DNA from 4 places in the Desulfofundulus thermocisternus DSM 10259 genome. Region 2 is predicted to be linked to each of the others. Evidence: riboswitches for the same ligand, from Rfam matches in the RefSeq annotation. Region 2 holds a riboswitch; each other region holds the start of a gene.
What was found. Region 2 has a riboswitch for cyclic di-GMP ahead of BR83_RS0101500 (hypothetical protein). Riboswitches for the same ligand answer to the same signal wherever they lie in the genome.
Positions count from the first base shown of each region.

Region 1 (3,389 bases), on a different contig from region 2:
GAGACCACTTTTTCTATTTCTCCACTACCTACCAGGTACAGACGCCCCCCCGTTACCGCTGCTATGGCCTCCCGGTAAACCTGCATCTCCTGCCGGTGCATCTTTCTTTCCTTTTCAATCACCCCGGTGATGTCTAAAGCCAGCAGCCCTCCGCTCCTGTAGTCGAACGGCACGCAATGAAGGTCAAATACCTTTTTCCCGTCAGCGCTAATGATCACCTCGCGCCGGTGTTCAGCCTGGCGGATAGCCTGGCGCATCAGCTTTTCCGTTTCTTCCATGGGCAGGCCCAGGTCAGCCTGACCCGAAAGGAAACGGAAGCGACCACTTTCATATTTCATCACCACTCCGACCTTGAGGGCATTTATTAGTTCAGATTTTTCCACCTCAGCCAGCAGTTTTTCCCTGACCAGATCCTGAAGGTGCTCCGGCAGGTGCCTGGTAACCTCATATATTAATTCGCCGGTGCTGCCGGCCAATAACTGGTACTCCTCCCTGCTGAGACGGCGGGCAGTCTCCTGCTTCCGGTGGACACACAGGATATCAAATAAATGGACGTTGTTTTTCCCTTTAAAAGATACCCCGGCCACCTCTACCCACAAGTTTTCCTGCAACCTGATTACATACCGTCCTGGAACGGGGGCTTCTGTTTCCAGACCAAACTCCGTGGTACTTAATACCAGAATGCGGGCTGGATACTGTTTCCCATACCCATCTTCCAGCAAGACCCTGACAGGGGACGAAGGCACCCGGCGAAGGGGGCTTGGCTGAATAAAATACTGGCAATCCACACAAGCACGGTCCGGTTCTTTCTGAGCGCATTCAAGACACCGTCGCATTTTTCACCATCCTTCTGCCTCTCAGCCCACAAAACGGACATTCTCCCTGCGGATCGGGGTGAAGAACCAGAACTGACAGCGGCCGCTGTACCAATCTATTCCACTGTTAGTGCCAGAACAGTACCAAACAGGGCGTTGAATATGCCTCCCCTGAAACCGAAAGCATAACCCAGCAGGATGGCCGGAATGACGTAGGCGTACCATACGGCGTTGCTGAAAACCCCCTGCCTGCACAGCAGGAGTTCATAAATTACCGGCAGCGCATAAAATACCGCGCAGCAGGTGCCGAGCAGGAAATAATGTTTTGACAGAAAACGAACGATACTTTTTCTCCTGCCGCTCATCAGGTAGTCGTCAGCACCTCCCGGTCCCGCTTCCGGAACGGCACCTCCAACTTGCTGCCGGAAACATCAAGGTTGAAAAACGCTTCCACCACCCGCGGGTCAAACTGCGTGCCCGCACAGCGGTAGATTTCCTCCAGTGCCTCACGGGTAGACATGGCCGGCCTGTACACCCGGTGCGAGGTCATGGCGTCGTAGCTGTCGGCAACCGTTAGGATACGCGCCCCCAGGGGGATGTCTTCCCCTTTCAGACCGTACGGATAACCCCGGCCGTCGTAACGCTCATGGTGGTAAAGCATCAGGAGGTTGATATCCTTCAATTGAGGTATGTAAGAGAGAATCTGAAAACTGTAGACCGGGTGTTTTTTTATTTCTTCCCATTCCTCCCCGGTGAGCTTGTCCGGCTTGAAGAGAATTCTGCCGGGAACTGCCATCTTGCCCAGGTCATGGAGTAAACCGGCCACATATATCATTTTCTGATCATTTTCGTTCATCCCAAGCTCTCTTGCCAGCATCACAGCCAGGGAAGCTACCCGTTCCGAATGGCGCGAAACCCCTTCCAGCCGGGCTTCCAGCATCCGGAAAAGAGCCCGGACAAGATGCGTTAATGAATCCACGATATCACCTCAAAATGGGAACATGGGCAGGAGAATGCAGCGGCAAAACAGGAAGGAACTAACTGGAGATAAATAAAGGAGGGGAGCGCAGTGAGGGGATAATAGCGTTATCTGTTAATATCACCATTACATGGCATATAAGGCAGAGATTACCCCCCCCCCCGAACGTATGTACGTAATGTTATAGTTTGTCCAACCATAACAAAGCCCCCATTCCATAAGCCCTTTGTAATACGTCAATTTGTTAATGATAAATTCAGGTTCATCTTCCAGGGTCCAAAGTAAAAAGCTACAGGGAGAAAAGCATCTGCCCTGTAGCTACTTTTCTCCCCTGCAACCCAGCCGTCATAGCTCCCCACCCAGGTGTTTTGCGGGGAACCTTAGACCTGCGGCTTTGCGTCCCCGGCTTTCGCACGGGTTTGCCCTCCGGGAGTGAATTTATTTGCTGTTTATCTACTTATTTTAGAACTAATTCTATTGAATCAGCATAATTTTCCTGTGTCAAGCAAATAATGCAACTTTATGTCGAGTCCATGTCAAAAAGCAGATATCCACCAATGCAGTATTTTTCACAAACAGATGACAGTTACAGGTATCCTGAATGGTATAGTAAAGAGCGTAAGCGTAAAATACCCCCCCCTTGCATTCAAGGTGGGGGCTAAAACAAGCTAATTATTCATCTCCCCTGCTATGAGCACGTTGTCAGGCGTTACTACGGGATAGTTGATAAGCCCGTTTTCCGCTATATCCCCCGCCAGTTCCTCAAGGTTGCCCATGTCTTTCCGGACGCGGTCGATAATTTTGATGTCGGCAATTCTAACTCTTCGAACTTTATCCAAGCCGAACACCTCCATGAAAACCAGCTTCTAGGTACGCCAGCATTTCCGCTACCTGTTTATTCACCGCATCGTAACTCACCCGGACGATCGACAGGCCGTACTTCTCGGCCATGTCAACCTCTTCTCTGATGAAAAAGTCCATCACGCTTCGCCCCCGGAAAAAGAAAAAGCCCGGCACTGAACCGGGCAAAAAATGGGAAGAGGGGAGGCTTCTGAAAAAAGCCAGCCCGCCGCCCATCCGGGCCGGGGCTTTATGCCCAACTGACCGTCGCGGGCGGGCCAGCGTAAGTTTTATATAAGCACAATAGTGTTATTTTTACTTTTACCATCTTCCAAGATTATTACTCTTATACATTTAACGCGGCACTACTCCGAGGCACCGCGCTATTAAAAGCACCGTCCCGAGCCACAGGGCCGGGCGAAGGAACCACGTTTCCACGCGCGAGCCGGTCTCGAAGGTGAACGGCCACGGCAGTACTTCCCTCAATGACCACCTCCTCCCGAAAGACCACGTCCACCATACCCCCTGGGGGTTGAAGGAATCCAGCACCAGGTGGCTCGTCTCGGCGAGATACCCGGTAATGCGCCGGATCCTGCGGATGGGGGATTCCTCGTAGGTCTTGACTTCTATTTCGTCCCCGCAGTCGGTTAAAACAATTTTGGCAATGCTCTTTCTCTGCCGGGCAAAGGTTTCTTTCTCTTCGGCTATCAGCCGGTCCACGAGTTCCTGTTCAATGGTACCGTTGACGATTATTT
Region 1 covers NZ_KK365995.1:29,493-32,881, reverse strand. The annotation lists gene BR83_RS0114245 (ATP-binding protein) at 1-599, opposite strand, end outside; gene BR83_RS0114240 (hypothetical protein) at 932-1,180, opposite strand; gene BR83_RS16190 (HD-GYP domain-containing protein) at 1,180-1,794, opposite strand; cyclic di-GMP riboswitch class I at 2,124-2,228, opposite strand; gene BR83_RS17040 (ParB N-terminal domain-containing protein) at 2,463-2,633, opposite strand; gene BR83_RS17255 (hypothetical protein) at 2,626-2,775, opposite strand; gene BR83_RS16530 (hypothetical protein) at 2,989-3,389, opposite strand, start outside.
Region 1: linked by a shared signal. The riboswitch ahead of BR83_RS16190 (HD-GYP domain-containing protein) and the one ahead of BR83_RS0101500 (hypothetical protein) in region 2 are both predicted to bind cyclic di-GMP.

Region 2 (3,389 bases):
AGGGACGGACTTAAAGTCTTTTAGCGAGGGGGTTGCCAGTTTTGAGGCTTCCCTCTCCCGGGGAGGAGCCGGCCAGGAAATTACTCTGATGCGTGAATTCAAAAAACCAATCATTGCCGCCATCAATGGTGCGGCAGTAGGCCTGGGGGCAACCATTACCCTGATGTGCGACATAAGGATGGCTGCTGAAAGCGCCACCATATGTTTCCGTTTTACCCAGCTGGGAGTTGTTCCGGAGTTTGCCAGCCCCTACATGCTGCCCAGGATCGTGGGCCTGGGCAGGGCCATGGACCTCTGCCTGACCGCCCGCACCATTACTGCCCGGGAAGCGCTGGAAATGGGCCTGGTGTCCCGGGTGGTCCCTGATGATCAGCTGATGCCGGCGGCCATGGAGCTGGCCAGGGATCTGGCTTCTAAAAAGGAACATGCCATACGCATGACCAGGGAAATGCTGTACCGTCACCTGGATACCGACTTTTGCACTGCGGTGCAACATGATGCGGTGGATTTTATGGAAGCCGTCAGATTGACCTTTGGTGGGAGGTAGAGATAATGCGGACCAGAATTACAGAGCTGCTGGGAATCAAGTATCCGATTATTCAGGGGGGTATGCAGTGGCTTTCCAGGGCCGAATTTGCAGCTGCCGTTTCCAATGCCGGCGGGCTGGGAATTATTACAGCAGCCACGCACCCTACCAAGGAAGCCCTGGTGGAAGAAATCCGCAAGGTAAGGGCTTTAACCGACAAGCCGTTTGGAGTTAATATTTCCATGCTGCCCGAAGTTGGGCCCCGGGATAAGACGGCCGCTTATTTTGAGGCTGTGATTGAGGAAAAGGTGCCCGTGGTGGAAACCTCCGGGCGCAGTCCGGAGGAATATGTTCCCTACTTGAAACAGGCGGGAATTAAGTTGATCCACAAGGTGCCGGCTGTCCGCTATGCTCAAAAGGCCGAGCGGGTGGGGGCAGATGCGGTTACCATCGTGGGATTTGAATGCGGCGGTCATCCCGGCATGGATGACGTAACCACCATGGTTTTAACGCCCAGGACGGTTGATAGCGTATCCATACCGGTTGTTGCCGGCGGCGGTATAGCCGACGCCCGCGGTTTTGTGGCTGCCCTGGCGCTGGGTGCCGAGGGGGTGGTTATGGGTACCAGGTTTGTGGCCACCACAGAATCCCTGGCCCATACCAATTTAAAAGAGTGGATGGTGAAAGCCCGGGAAACGGATACGGTCATCATCCAGCGTTCCATCCGGAATGCTGCCCGGGTAATAAAGAATTCTGCTGCGGAAAAGGTTCTGGAGATGGAGGCCCGTGGAGCAACCCTGGAGGAATTGCTCACCATAATCAGCGGTCAGGTGGGCCGCCGCGCATTGTTTGAGGGTGATCTCGAGGGAGGGACATTTGCCATGGGCCAGTGTGTGGGGCTGGTTTATGAAATCAAACCGGTTAAAGAAGTAATTGAAGAACTGGTCAGCGGGGCCGAAGAAATACTGGCCCGGCTCCAGGGGATGCTGAAGTAATGTTCATAATCTAATCAAATTTGTTAAATTGTTTAACATGCTCTCTTTTATTTATATCTCTTGTTATTAGAAGACCCGGGATACAAAAGCTGTATAATTCGACTAAATTTTCTTGACAGGGAAAAGTTTTGTTGATTTAATAAAAATAAGCACAACATAAGTAGAAATTTAGCCACTCCCAGCGGGCAAACCTGGTGAAAGCCGGGGACGCAAAGCCACAGGTCTAAGGTTTCCGTGGTATCTCCCGGGGACTATGACGGCTGGGTTGCAAGGGAGAAAAGTGCCGCAGGAAAGCATGTGCCTGTCTCCCTGCGGCTTTTTTACTTTAAAGCATGAAAGGGTGGGGGACACTGTCGCAGGGCAAAAACAGTTTACAAAAACTGTTCGCAGAGAGGACAGGTGAAGCGTTTGGTTTTAAAGGTGGGGTGGCCTGCGGTGGGGTTTAATTTGAGCGAGCGTGAGCGGCAGCTGGCCGGTCTATTTCTGCGCTGTCTCGTCCGGGCCAATGAATACGGGCCGGTGGACGTGGGCGCTTTCATTCATTCCTTCCGGGAATACCTGTATGGAAGTTTTGTGCCACCGGAAAAGAAAAAGCCTTTAAGACAATGTAAATGCCTCTACTGTGGCGCGGATTTTTTCACCGAAAAAGAAAACCGGAAATTTTGCAGTGTATTATGCGTGTCGGAGTGGAACAGGAAATACAGGGTTGCGGAGAGAAAATAGCCGGAGGTTTACAGTTAGCACTGGCCGTTTAATTACCCGGTGATGCAGGATATTTGCCAGGGTCCGGAGAAAACACATCGTAGGGAACGGCTTCTTTCCGGAAATCCCTTAAAGGGTTTTTAAGGTAATACCATCAAGCTTTAGTGGATAAAAAAGCCAGTTAGAAGGGAAGCGTTTGCCGTGATTTCCTTAAGGGGACACCACCTGATTTGCCTCCAATTTTATCGTGGAGAAGGATATGATAAGAGATTTGTGGAAAATCTGGAAGGGGTTTTAATGAGGGCTGAAGGGGGCGAAGAAATACTGGTGGTAAGTGGCCCGGACGATATTTGTCGTTCCTGCCCGACGCTCCGGGATAAAGAGTGCGTTTCCTGGCCCGGAGCAGATGCGGAAATAAGGCAGATGGACGCTCAGGCAATGGGGTACCTCGGTGTTGAAACCGGGTCGAAGGTACGCTGGCAGGATATAAAAGCCAGGGTAATGGCTGTCTCCCGGGAGTGGCTGGCCTCCTTCTGTAAGGGTTGCGGGTGGGAAGAAGTTTGCATTGAAAAAAAGAAGAACTGGGGATTGGTTTGAGCTCAAAAGGTACGGGGTTATTGGTCAACTCCGGGCCTAAAGTTAATGATATATTTTATTTATAGACTTTTTAATTATCGGAAAGGGGTTGTGGCTATGAAAGTAACAGAGATGGTTAACTGGAATTACGAACGAAGGTGTCAGAAGGCGGTACAGGCTTTAAATAAGAACGGTTTTACGGCTGTTTTCTGCCCCACCAGGGAGGAGGCGGCCAGCTATATTTTACAGGAAGCCCGGGACGCCCGGACCATCGGCCTGGGTGGTTCCATGACCATAACCGAGCTGGGGGTTTTGGACAAGCTGGCAGGGATGGGGAAAGAATTGCTCATTCACGGGAAGCCCGGCCTTAGTGCCGAGGAAAGCCTGCAAATTATGCGCCGCCAGTTAACCAGCGACCTGTTTCTTTCGGGTACCAACGCCCTTACCCTGTCCGGCTGGCTGGTGAATATTGACATGACGGGTAACAGGGTGGGAGCAATGTTTTTTGGGCCTAAAAAAGTTATTGTGGTGGCCGGGCGAAATAAAATCGTTGAAGATTTGGAGGAAGCAGTAAAACGAATAAAGAGATT
Region 2 covers NZ_JMLG01000001.1:276,152-279,540, reverse strand. The annotation lists gene BR83_RS14700 (enoyl-CoA hydratase/isomerase family protein) at 1-547, shown strand, start outside; gene BR83_RS0101505 (NAD(P)H-dependent flavin oxidoreductase) at 553-1,521, shown strand; cyclic di-GMP riboswitch class I at 1,696-1,794, shown strand; gene BR83_RS0101500 (hypothetical protein) at 1,921-2,244, shown strand; gene BR83_RS0101495 (DUF1284 domain-containing protein) at 2,425-2,820, shown strand; gene BR83_RS0101490 (lactate utilization protein) at 2,917-3,389, shown strand, end outside.

Region 3 (3,389 bases), on a different contig from region 2:
TTGAGCGTACGGGCTTTCATTAGTTTGGAAACCGCTGGAGAATATTTTCTTGCCGCCCGGGATAGGAAACAGTATAATATTAACGCGTGGAGGTTTAAATATGCGTGTGACCCTTTATCCAACAGCTGAAAGCCTGGAACAGGCCGTTCTGGCCGGGGGTACGGCGGTGGTTTTTGATGTTTTGAGAGCTACCAGCACCATAGTTACCGCCCTGGCCCATGGTTGCCGGGGTGTGGTGACCGTTGTCGACCCGGCGGAAGCACAGGAGGTTGCAGCCAGGCTGGCCGGGGAGAATATACCGGTACTGCTGGCCGGTGAACGGGGCGGCGAAAAAATTCCCGGCTTTCCTCACGGCAACTCCCCGCTGGAGTTCCGGCCGGAAGTGGTTGGCGGCAGGATGCTGGTTCTCACCACCAGCAACGGCACCCGCGCCCTGAATCTTGCGGCAGGAAGAGCCGGTACGGTGCTGGTGGGAAGCCTGCTCAATGCCCGGGCGGTGGCCCGGGAGGTCTGCCGGCTGGGCAGGGACGTAACCCTGGCCTGCGCCGGCACGCAGGGCGAGTTTTCCCTGGAAGATGCCCTGGGGGCTGGAATGGTGGTGCTGGAGATGGTGAAAATGGCGGATCCGGGCTGGTTGTACTGCTCTACTCCCGGAGCGTCCGGGCTGGATCTGTCCGACTTTGCCGTGGCTGCCCTACACCTGGCCCTGGCCTATAAAGACAACCCCCGGCGAGCTTTTGACCATTCCCTGCACGGGCGCAAGCTTTTCAGCATGGGCCTGGCGGCCGACCTGGACTGGTGCGCTTCCCTGAACACCTGTGAGGTGGTGCCGGTGGTTGGGGAGGGGAAGGAAATAATTCCCGGCTGCCCCGTAATTGTAAGGAGCTGATACCTGTGCGCCCCGCCTGTCCGGGAATAAAAAAACAGGCCGGCCCCCCTTGCACCCGGCCGGCAAATGTGTTAAAATAACACCTGCAACGGTAAAACTTCAAATGGGCGCGTAGCTCAGTGGGAGAGCGCTTGACTCACATTCAAGAGGTCGTAGGTTCAATCCCTACCGCGCCCACCAGAAAAACGGGAGCCCCGGAAAACGGGGCTTTTTGTTTTGGTGTGGAAGCTGCAAACTATTGCTGTTCGACATAAAATGACATTATTTACTTGACACAGGAAAATTGTGCTGGTTCAATAGAATTAATTATGAAATAAGTAGAAAAATAGCGAATAAAGTTTAACCTCGGAGGGCAAACCCGCGCGAAAGCCGGGGACGCAAAGCCACAGGTCTAAGGTTTCCCGCAGGACGCTTTTTAGCGGGGAGCTATGACGGCTGGGTTGCAGGGGAGAAAAGTAACTACGGGGCAGGATGCTTTTCTCCCTGTAGTTTTTTCTTTGTTTGCGTTCCTGGAAGGGGGGCTTTATTTTCTACCTCCAGTTTGTTTCTTCCTGTTCTGCCCCATGTTCTTGTTTTCCTTCAGGTTGGTGATATATCTCATCAGCGTCAGATGTGATTGCGGATAAAAGAAAGGGGAGTGTTCTTTAGTGAACCTGCTTTCATTTAAAAACAAGAAAGCTCAACCGGAAGAAATATCTCCACCTCCAGCGGTCGAGCCGGTGGAACCCGCTGCAGCTGCCGGCGATAACGGGGGTGAACGCCGGGCGGAGCAGGCGGAGCCCGACCTTTTAAAATGCGCCCTGAAGCTGGCCCCCTTTATCAAGGGGATGCTGGGGGAAGAGATGGGAATTTATGTATCGGACCTGGAGCGGTATATTTACTGCGACCCCGGTCAGGTGGGCCTTTCTTTAAAGGCGGGTGACACCATCAATGAAGGCAGCGTAACCGCCCTGACCCTGCGCACCGGCCGCAGGCAGGCCAGGCGGACGGGGAAGGAGGTCTACGGCATACCTTACATCGGCGTTTCCTACCCCATTACCGATCCCGGTACAGGTAAAGTAATCGGCACCATTGGCATGACCACCCCCATCACCCGCCAGGAAAATCTGATTGCAATGTCGCAGGAAATGGACAGCCAGATCAACCAGATAGCCATGGCTACCTCCAACCTTTCCGCCACCTCGGAAGAAGTGGCGGCAACAACGGAAAACCTGAACAGCAGCGCGCAGAAGATCAGGGATGAAATCAAGAAAACCGACGGCATTGTCAACCTCATCGAGGAAATTGCCGAGCAAACCCACCTGCTGGGGTTGAACGCGGCCATCGAAGCGGCCCGGGTGGGCGATGCCGGGCGGGGTTTCAACGTGGTGGCCGGGGAAATACGCAAGTTATCCCAGGATACCCAGCGCTCGGCCAGGGAAATCCTGGAGACCCTGCAGGAGGTGCAGCAGTCCGTTCTGGAGCTGACGGATTCAATTACCCAGTTGTCTGCCGCGGTGCAGGAGCAGGCCGCTTCGTCGCAGGAAATCAACGCTTCGGTGAATGAGCTGACGGCGGTATCCGCGCGGCTAAAGAAGCTGGCCGATGAGCTGGTGGTTTAGGGCACCAGCAACTAAAATTATTTTAGCGTTTTATTTAAAGCCGGCCGTCACAACTGCCGGCTATTTTTATGGTTTAAAAAAAGGCTATAAGCTCTGGCAGCGGGCTCAAGTAACCCTGAATTATGCCGAAATAAAAATATAGAAGTTTAAGACCGGGGAACGGTTGTTTCTATACCCTTAAACGGGATCTGCCGGTTCCGGTTACTGCCTGAAGAAGCAAAATTGTAAGGAAGGAGGATTGGCGGCGCTGTTCCTGCTTGCCGTCACGGTGCAGGGGCGGCTGCAGACAGGGATGAAGGGAAGACTTACGGGACAGCTTGCGGGAAGCCTGCGGATCAGAATGGCTGTTTTCTTCGGCTTTATAGTGCTCATGGGTTGCCTGGTGCTGGGGCTGGTGAGCGAGCATTACGCCGAACAGGCCCTGCAGGAACAGAGCCAGGAGGCCCTGCTTAAGACGGCCAGGCAGGCTGCCGAAACACTGGACAACCGTATCCAGGCGCGAATATATGCGGTTGAAAGCATAGCCAGCAGGAACGTCATCCGCGGCAGGTGGGGTGGCCGGGAGGCCACTCTGGAGGAAAAACTGCAGGCCCTGCGCGAGGAGTGGAAAAGGGCGGAAAGCCTGGGCTTCAAACAACTGGGCATTGCCGACAGGGAAGGAAATGCTTTCTTCAGCGATGGCAGTAAGGCCAGGGTTGCCGACCGGGATTATTTCAAAGCGGCCCTGGAAGGAAAGACCGCCGTTTCCAGCACGCTGGTCAGCAGGCTGGATAATGCTGTGGTCTTTGTTTTTTCCGCTCCGGTTCGCCATTATGCCACTGGAGAGGTAAACGGCGCGGTTATCGGGGTTATGGATGGCAGCAAGATGAGCACTTTGGTTTCTTCCATCAATTACGGGC
Region 3 covers NZ_JMLG01000010.1:43,759-47,147, forward strand. The annotation lists gene BR83_RS0109175 (2-phosphosulfolactate phosphatase) at 101-889, shown strand; tRNA gene BR83_RS0109180 (tRNA-Val) at 995-1,069, shown strand; cyclic di-GMP riboswitch class I at 1,231-1,337, shown strand; gene BR83_RS0109185 (methyl-accepting chemotaxis protein) at 1,537-2,490, shown strand; gene BR83_RS0109195 (methyl-accepting chemotaxis protein) at 2,729-3,389, shown strand, end outside.
Region 3: linked by a shared signal. The riboswitch ahead of BR83_RS0109185 (methyl-accepting chemotaxis protein) and the one ahead of BR83_RS0101500 (hypothetical protein) in region 2 are both predicted to bind cyclic di-GMP.

Region 4 (3,389 bases), on a different contig from region 2:
TGTACGTTTTCCGGCTTCAACCCCTGCACGCTGCCCACCACCAGATCCATGATGCCCTTCACCTGCTCGGGCTTGAGCTCGCTTTTGAGCTTCAAAGCTATGGAGGCGGAAGGCTCCACCTGCTCGTCCAGGAAGAGGCTTTCCCGGGGCAGCACCAGGTGCACCCGGGCCTGCTCCACCTCCTCCAGGCTGGTGATGGTGCGGCGCAGTTCCTCCTGCAGCGCCCGCTGGTAGTTGACCTGCTGTTCAAAATCGGTAACGCCAAACTTTTGCTGGTCGAAAAGCTCCCACCCGGCCCCCGTATCGGCCAGCACCCCCTTGCTGGCCAGCTCTATTCTCACGCTGGGAACCTGATCTTCCGGCACGGCAATGGTTTTACCCTGATCCTCCAGCCGGTAGGGAACCTTCATATTTTTCAGTTCTTCGGCGATTTTACCCGCCTGAGCGGGCTCCAGGTCGGTGAAGAGGGGGGCATATACCGGCCGGGTGATAAGCACAGCCAGGTAAATCACCGTGGCTAACAGCCCGGCCGCGGCAGCCACCAGGAGGACCTGCCGGGGCCGGGGCAGCGCCTGCCACCGCTCCTTGACGGGGGCCAGGATCTGTCTGGGGTCCATCAACTGCACAGCTCCTTAAACCTGCATGCGCGATATTTCCTGGTAGGCTTCTACAATTTTATTGCGGACCTCCACGGCCAGGGTCATCATGATCCGGGCTTCCTCCATGGCGATGGTCACCTGGTGCAGGTCCTGCACCCGTCCGGTGAGGAAGTCCAAGCCCACCCGGTCGGCCCGCACCTGGGCGTTGTTCACCTCTTCCAGGGCCCGCAAAAGGGCACGGCCGAAGTCGCCGGCACCAGCGGCAGCATCCTGTTTAGAGGACCGGGCCGCCGCAGGCTCAGGGGAAAGAAAGGAAACGGGTAAAACCTGCATTCTGAGGAGTTCTCCTTTCGTCAGCAGCATGAATGGATAAGCCTGTGCTTGAAGATCAGCTCCTGCCTATTTCCAGGGCCCGCAGGGCCATGTCCTTGGCTGCGTTCAAAACCGTGACGTTGGCCTCGTAGGCCCGGGTGGCGGCAATCATGCTGACCATTTCGTTGGCTATGTTGATGTTGGGATAGGCTACGTACCCCGTCCGGGGGTCGGCCAGGGGGTGGGAGGGCTCGTATGCCAGCCGGGGCGGGGAGGGATCTTCCACCACCGCCGCCACGCTTACTCCGGCGGCATCGAGGGATGGCTGGCCGGGCGGGGAGTCCAGAGCCCGGCGCAGCTTTTCGGCAAAGACGGGGACTTTCCGCCGGTAGGGCGGGTTCAGGGGATCGTTGGGCCGCCCCGCCGTCTGCAGGTTGGCAATATTGTTGGCCGTAATATCCAGCCACAGCCTGGAAGCTGTTAAGCCGGAAGCACTAATGCCGAATACATCTAATAGAGGCACCGTCTGTTACCTCCCCCGGATGACGTAAGTCAAAAGGGACAGGCGGTCGCCCAGCGCCCGGGCGGCAGCCTGGTACGTCAGGGTGTTGGCGGCCAGGTTCACCATCTCCTGGTCAATGTCCACGTTATTGCCGTTGTAACCCATGGTGGTGCCCTCCTCCTTCACCACCGTGGGTTCCACCCGGGCCAGCGGTACCGGGGCCCCGAAATGCCGGGGGTCGCTGGTGACCAGCGGCAGGGCGTCCTCCCCCAGCGCCCGCCGCAGCTCCTCCGTAAAGCTGACGGAGGATTTTTTAAATCCCGGCGTGTTCACATTGGCCACATTGTGGGCAATCACCCTCTGCGCCAGCGCCGATGCGTCCAGCTGCTTCTGCAGCGCCACTATAATGGGGCTGCCGAAAAGATCCATAAACCGCCACCTCGCTTTTCCGTAAGCGCTTTAAAAATTTCTGTCTTTTGGCCGCTCCCACCCCCATAATCAAAAGCGCCATTTCTGTATTAGCTCTGTAGAAGAGTGTAAGGGTGATGATTTTGCTTCCAGTTTCAGGTAAATTTTTCTAACTGGAAGAGGGGTTATTTATTTTTCTTAAAGCACCAAAAAACCGGCACCGGGGCCGGGAAGCAGTACTGCATTGTCGCAGCCCGGCTGCCGTGGCGGGAAGCCCGCTGTAGGCCCGCAGCTTTGCGCCCTTCCCTTTCGGTGAAGTTTGCCCCTGGACAATGTGCGATAAAAAGTGTGAAAAAGGGATTATTAACTTGTCATTGGGTTAAAAATCGTTCCCTTGTAGGTGATATCAAAGCAATGTAATTATGTGGCAAGTTTTTGGTAACTAAGTGGTAATTTATTTGACACGTTTTCCCAAACTCCTCCTGTAAAGAGAAAAAATACGTTAAAAATACATAAAAAAATTGCTCCTCTTTGCGCTTTTTGGCACAAAGCATGGAGCAACTGCTACATTTAGTCGAAGAATGTCGATTATGGTTTTATTTGCGCGCCCAGGCCATAACCCGGCGCACGGCCGTGATGACGTCCTGCACATCATTGTCGCTCATGGCCGGGAAAAGGGGCAGGGTGATGGCCCGCTCGTAAAATTCTTCCGCCCGCAGGCAGTAAAACCCGGAAAGGCTGCAGCTGTCCGGGTCCCCCAGCCAGCGGTAGTAAGGGTGGCGGTAGGCGGGCAGGTAGTGGACGTTCACCCCGATATTTTCCGCCCGCAGGGCTTCAAACACCTGGCGCCGGTCGTATTTCAGAAGCTCCAGCTTTAATGCCAGCACGTAAAGGTGCCAGGAGGAGCGGCCGTAAGGCGCCTGGTAGGGGATTTCCACCCCGGGCAGTTCGGCAAAGGCTTCGTTATAGGTGCGGGCAATTTCGCGCCTGCGCTCCACAAAGCGGTCCAGCTTGCGCAGCTGGCTCAAACCCAGGGCGGCCTGGATATCGGTGAGGCGGTAGTTGAAGCCCACATCCAGCATTTCGTAGTACCAGGGACCGTGGTCCTCCACCATGAATTCCCGGTCCCGGGTGATGCCGTGGTTGCGGAAGAGCAGCAGCCAGTGGTACAGCTCGTCGGAACCGGTGGTCACCATCCCCCCTTCCCCGGTGGTGATGTGCTTCACCGGGTGAAAGCTGAAAACGGTCATGTCGCTCAGGCAGCCCACGGGCTGCCCTTTATATTCCGCCCCCAGGGCGTGGCAGGCATCTTCAATAACCACGAGGTTGTGCTTTTCAGCCAGGGCGTGAATGGCGTCCAGATCGCAGGGCTGGCCGGTGAAATGCACGGGAATGATGGCCTTTGTCTGCGGGGTGATCTTTTTTTCTATTTCCGCCGGGTCGATATTGTATGTGCGCGGGTCTATGTCCGCAAAGACGGGCTTCGCCCCCAGGTAGAGGGCACAGTTGGCGCTGGCCACGAAGGTGATGGGGCTGGTGATCACTTCGTCCCCCCTGCCCACGCCGGC
Region 4 covers NZ_JMLG01000015.1:38,012-41,400, forward strand. The annotation lists gene fliF (flagellar basal-body MS-ring/collar protein FliF) at 1-617, opposite strand, end outside; gene fliE (flagellar hook-basal body complex protein FliE) at 633-932, opposite strand; gene flgC (flagellar basal body rod protein FlgC) at 988-1,434, opposite strand; gene flgB (flagellar basal body rod protein FlgB) at 1,441-1,842, opposite strand; cyclic di-GMP riboswitch class I at 2,067-2,155, opposite strand; gene pseC (UDP-4-amino-4,6-dideoxy-N-acetyl-beta-L-altrosamine transaminase) at 2,418-3,389, opposite strand, start outside.
Region 4: linked by a shared signal. The riboswitch ahead of flgB (flagellar basal body rod protein FlgB) and the one ahead of BR83_RS0101500 (hypothetical protein) in region 2 are both predicted to bind cyclic di-GMP.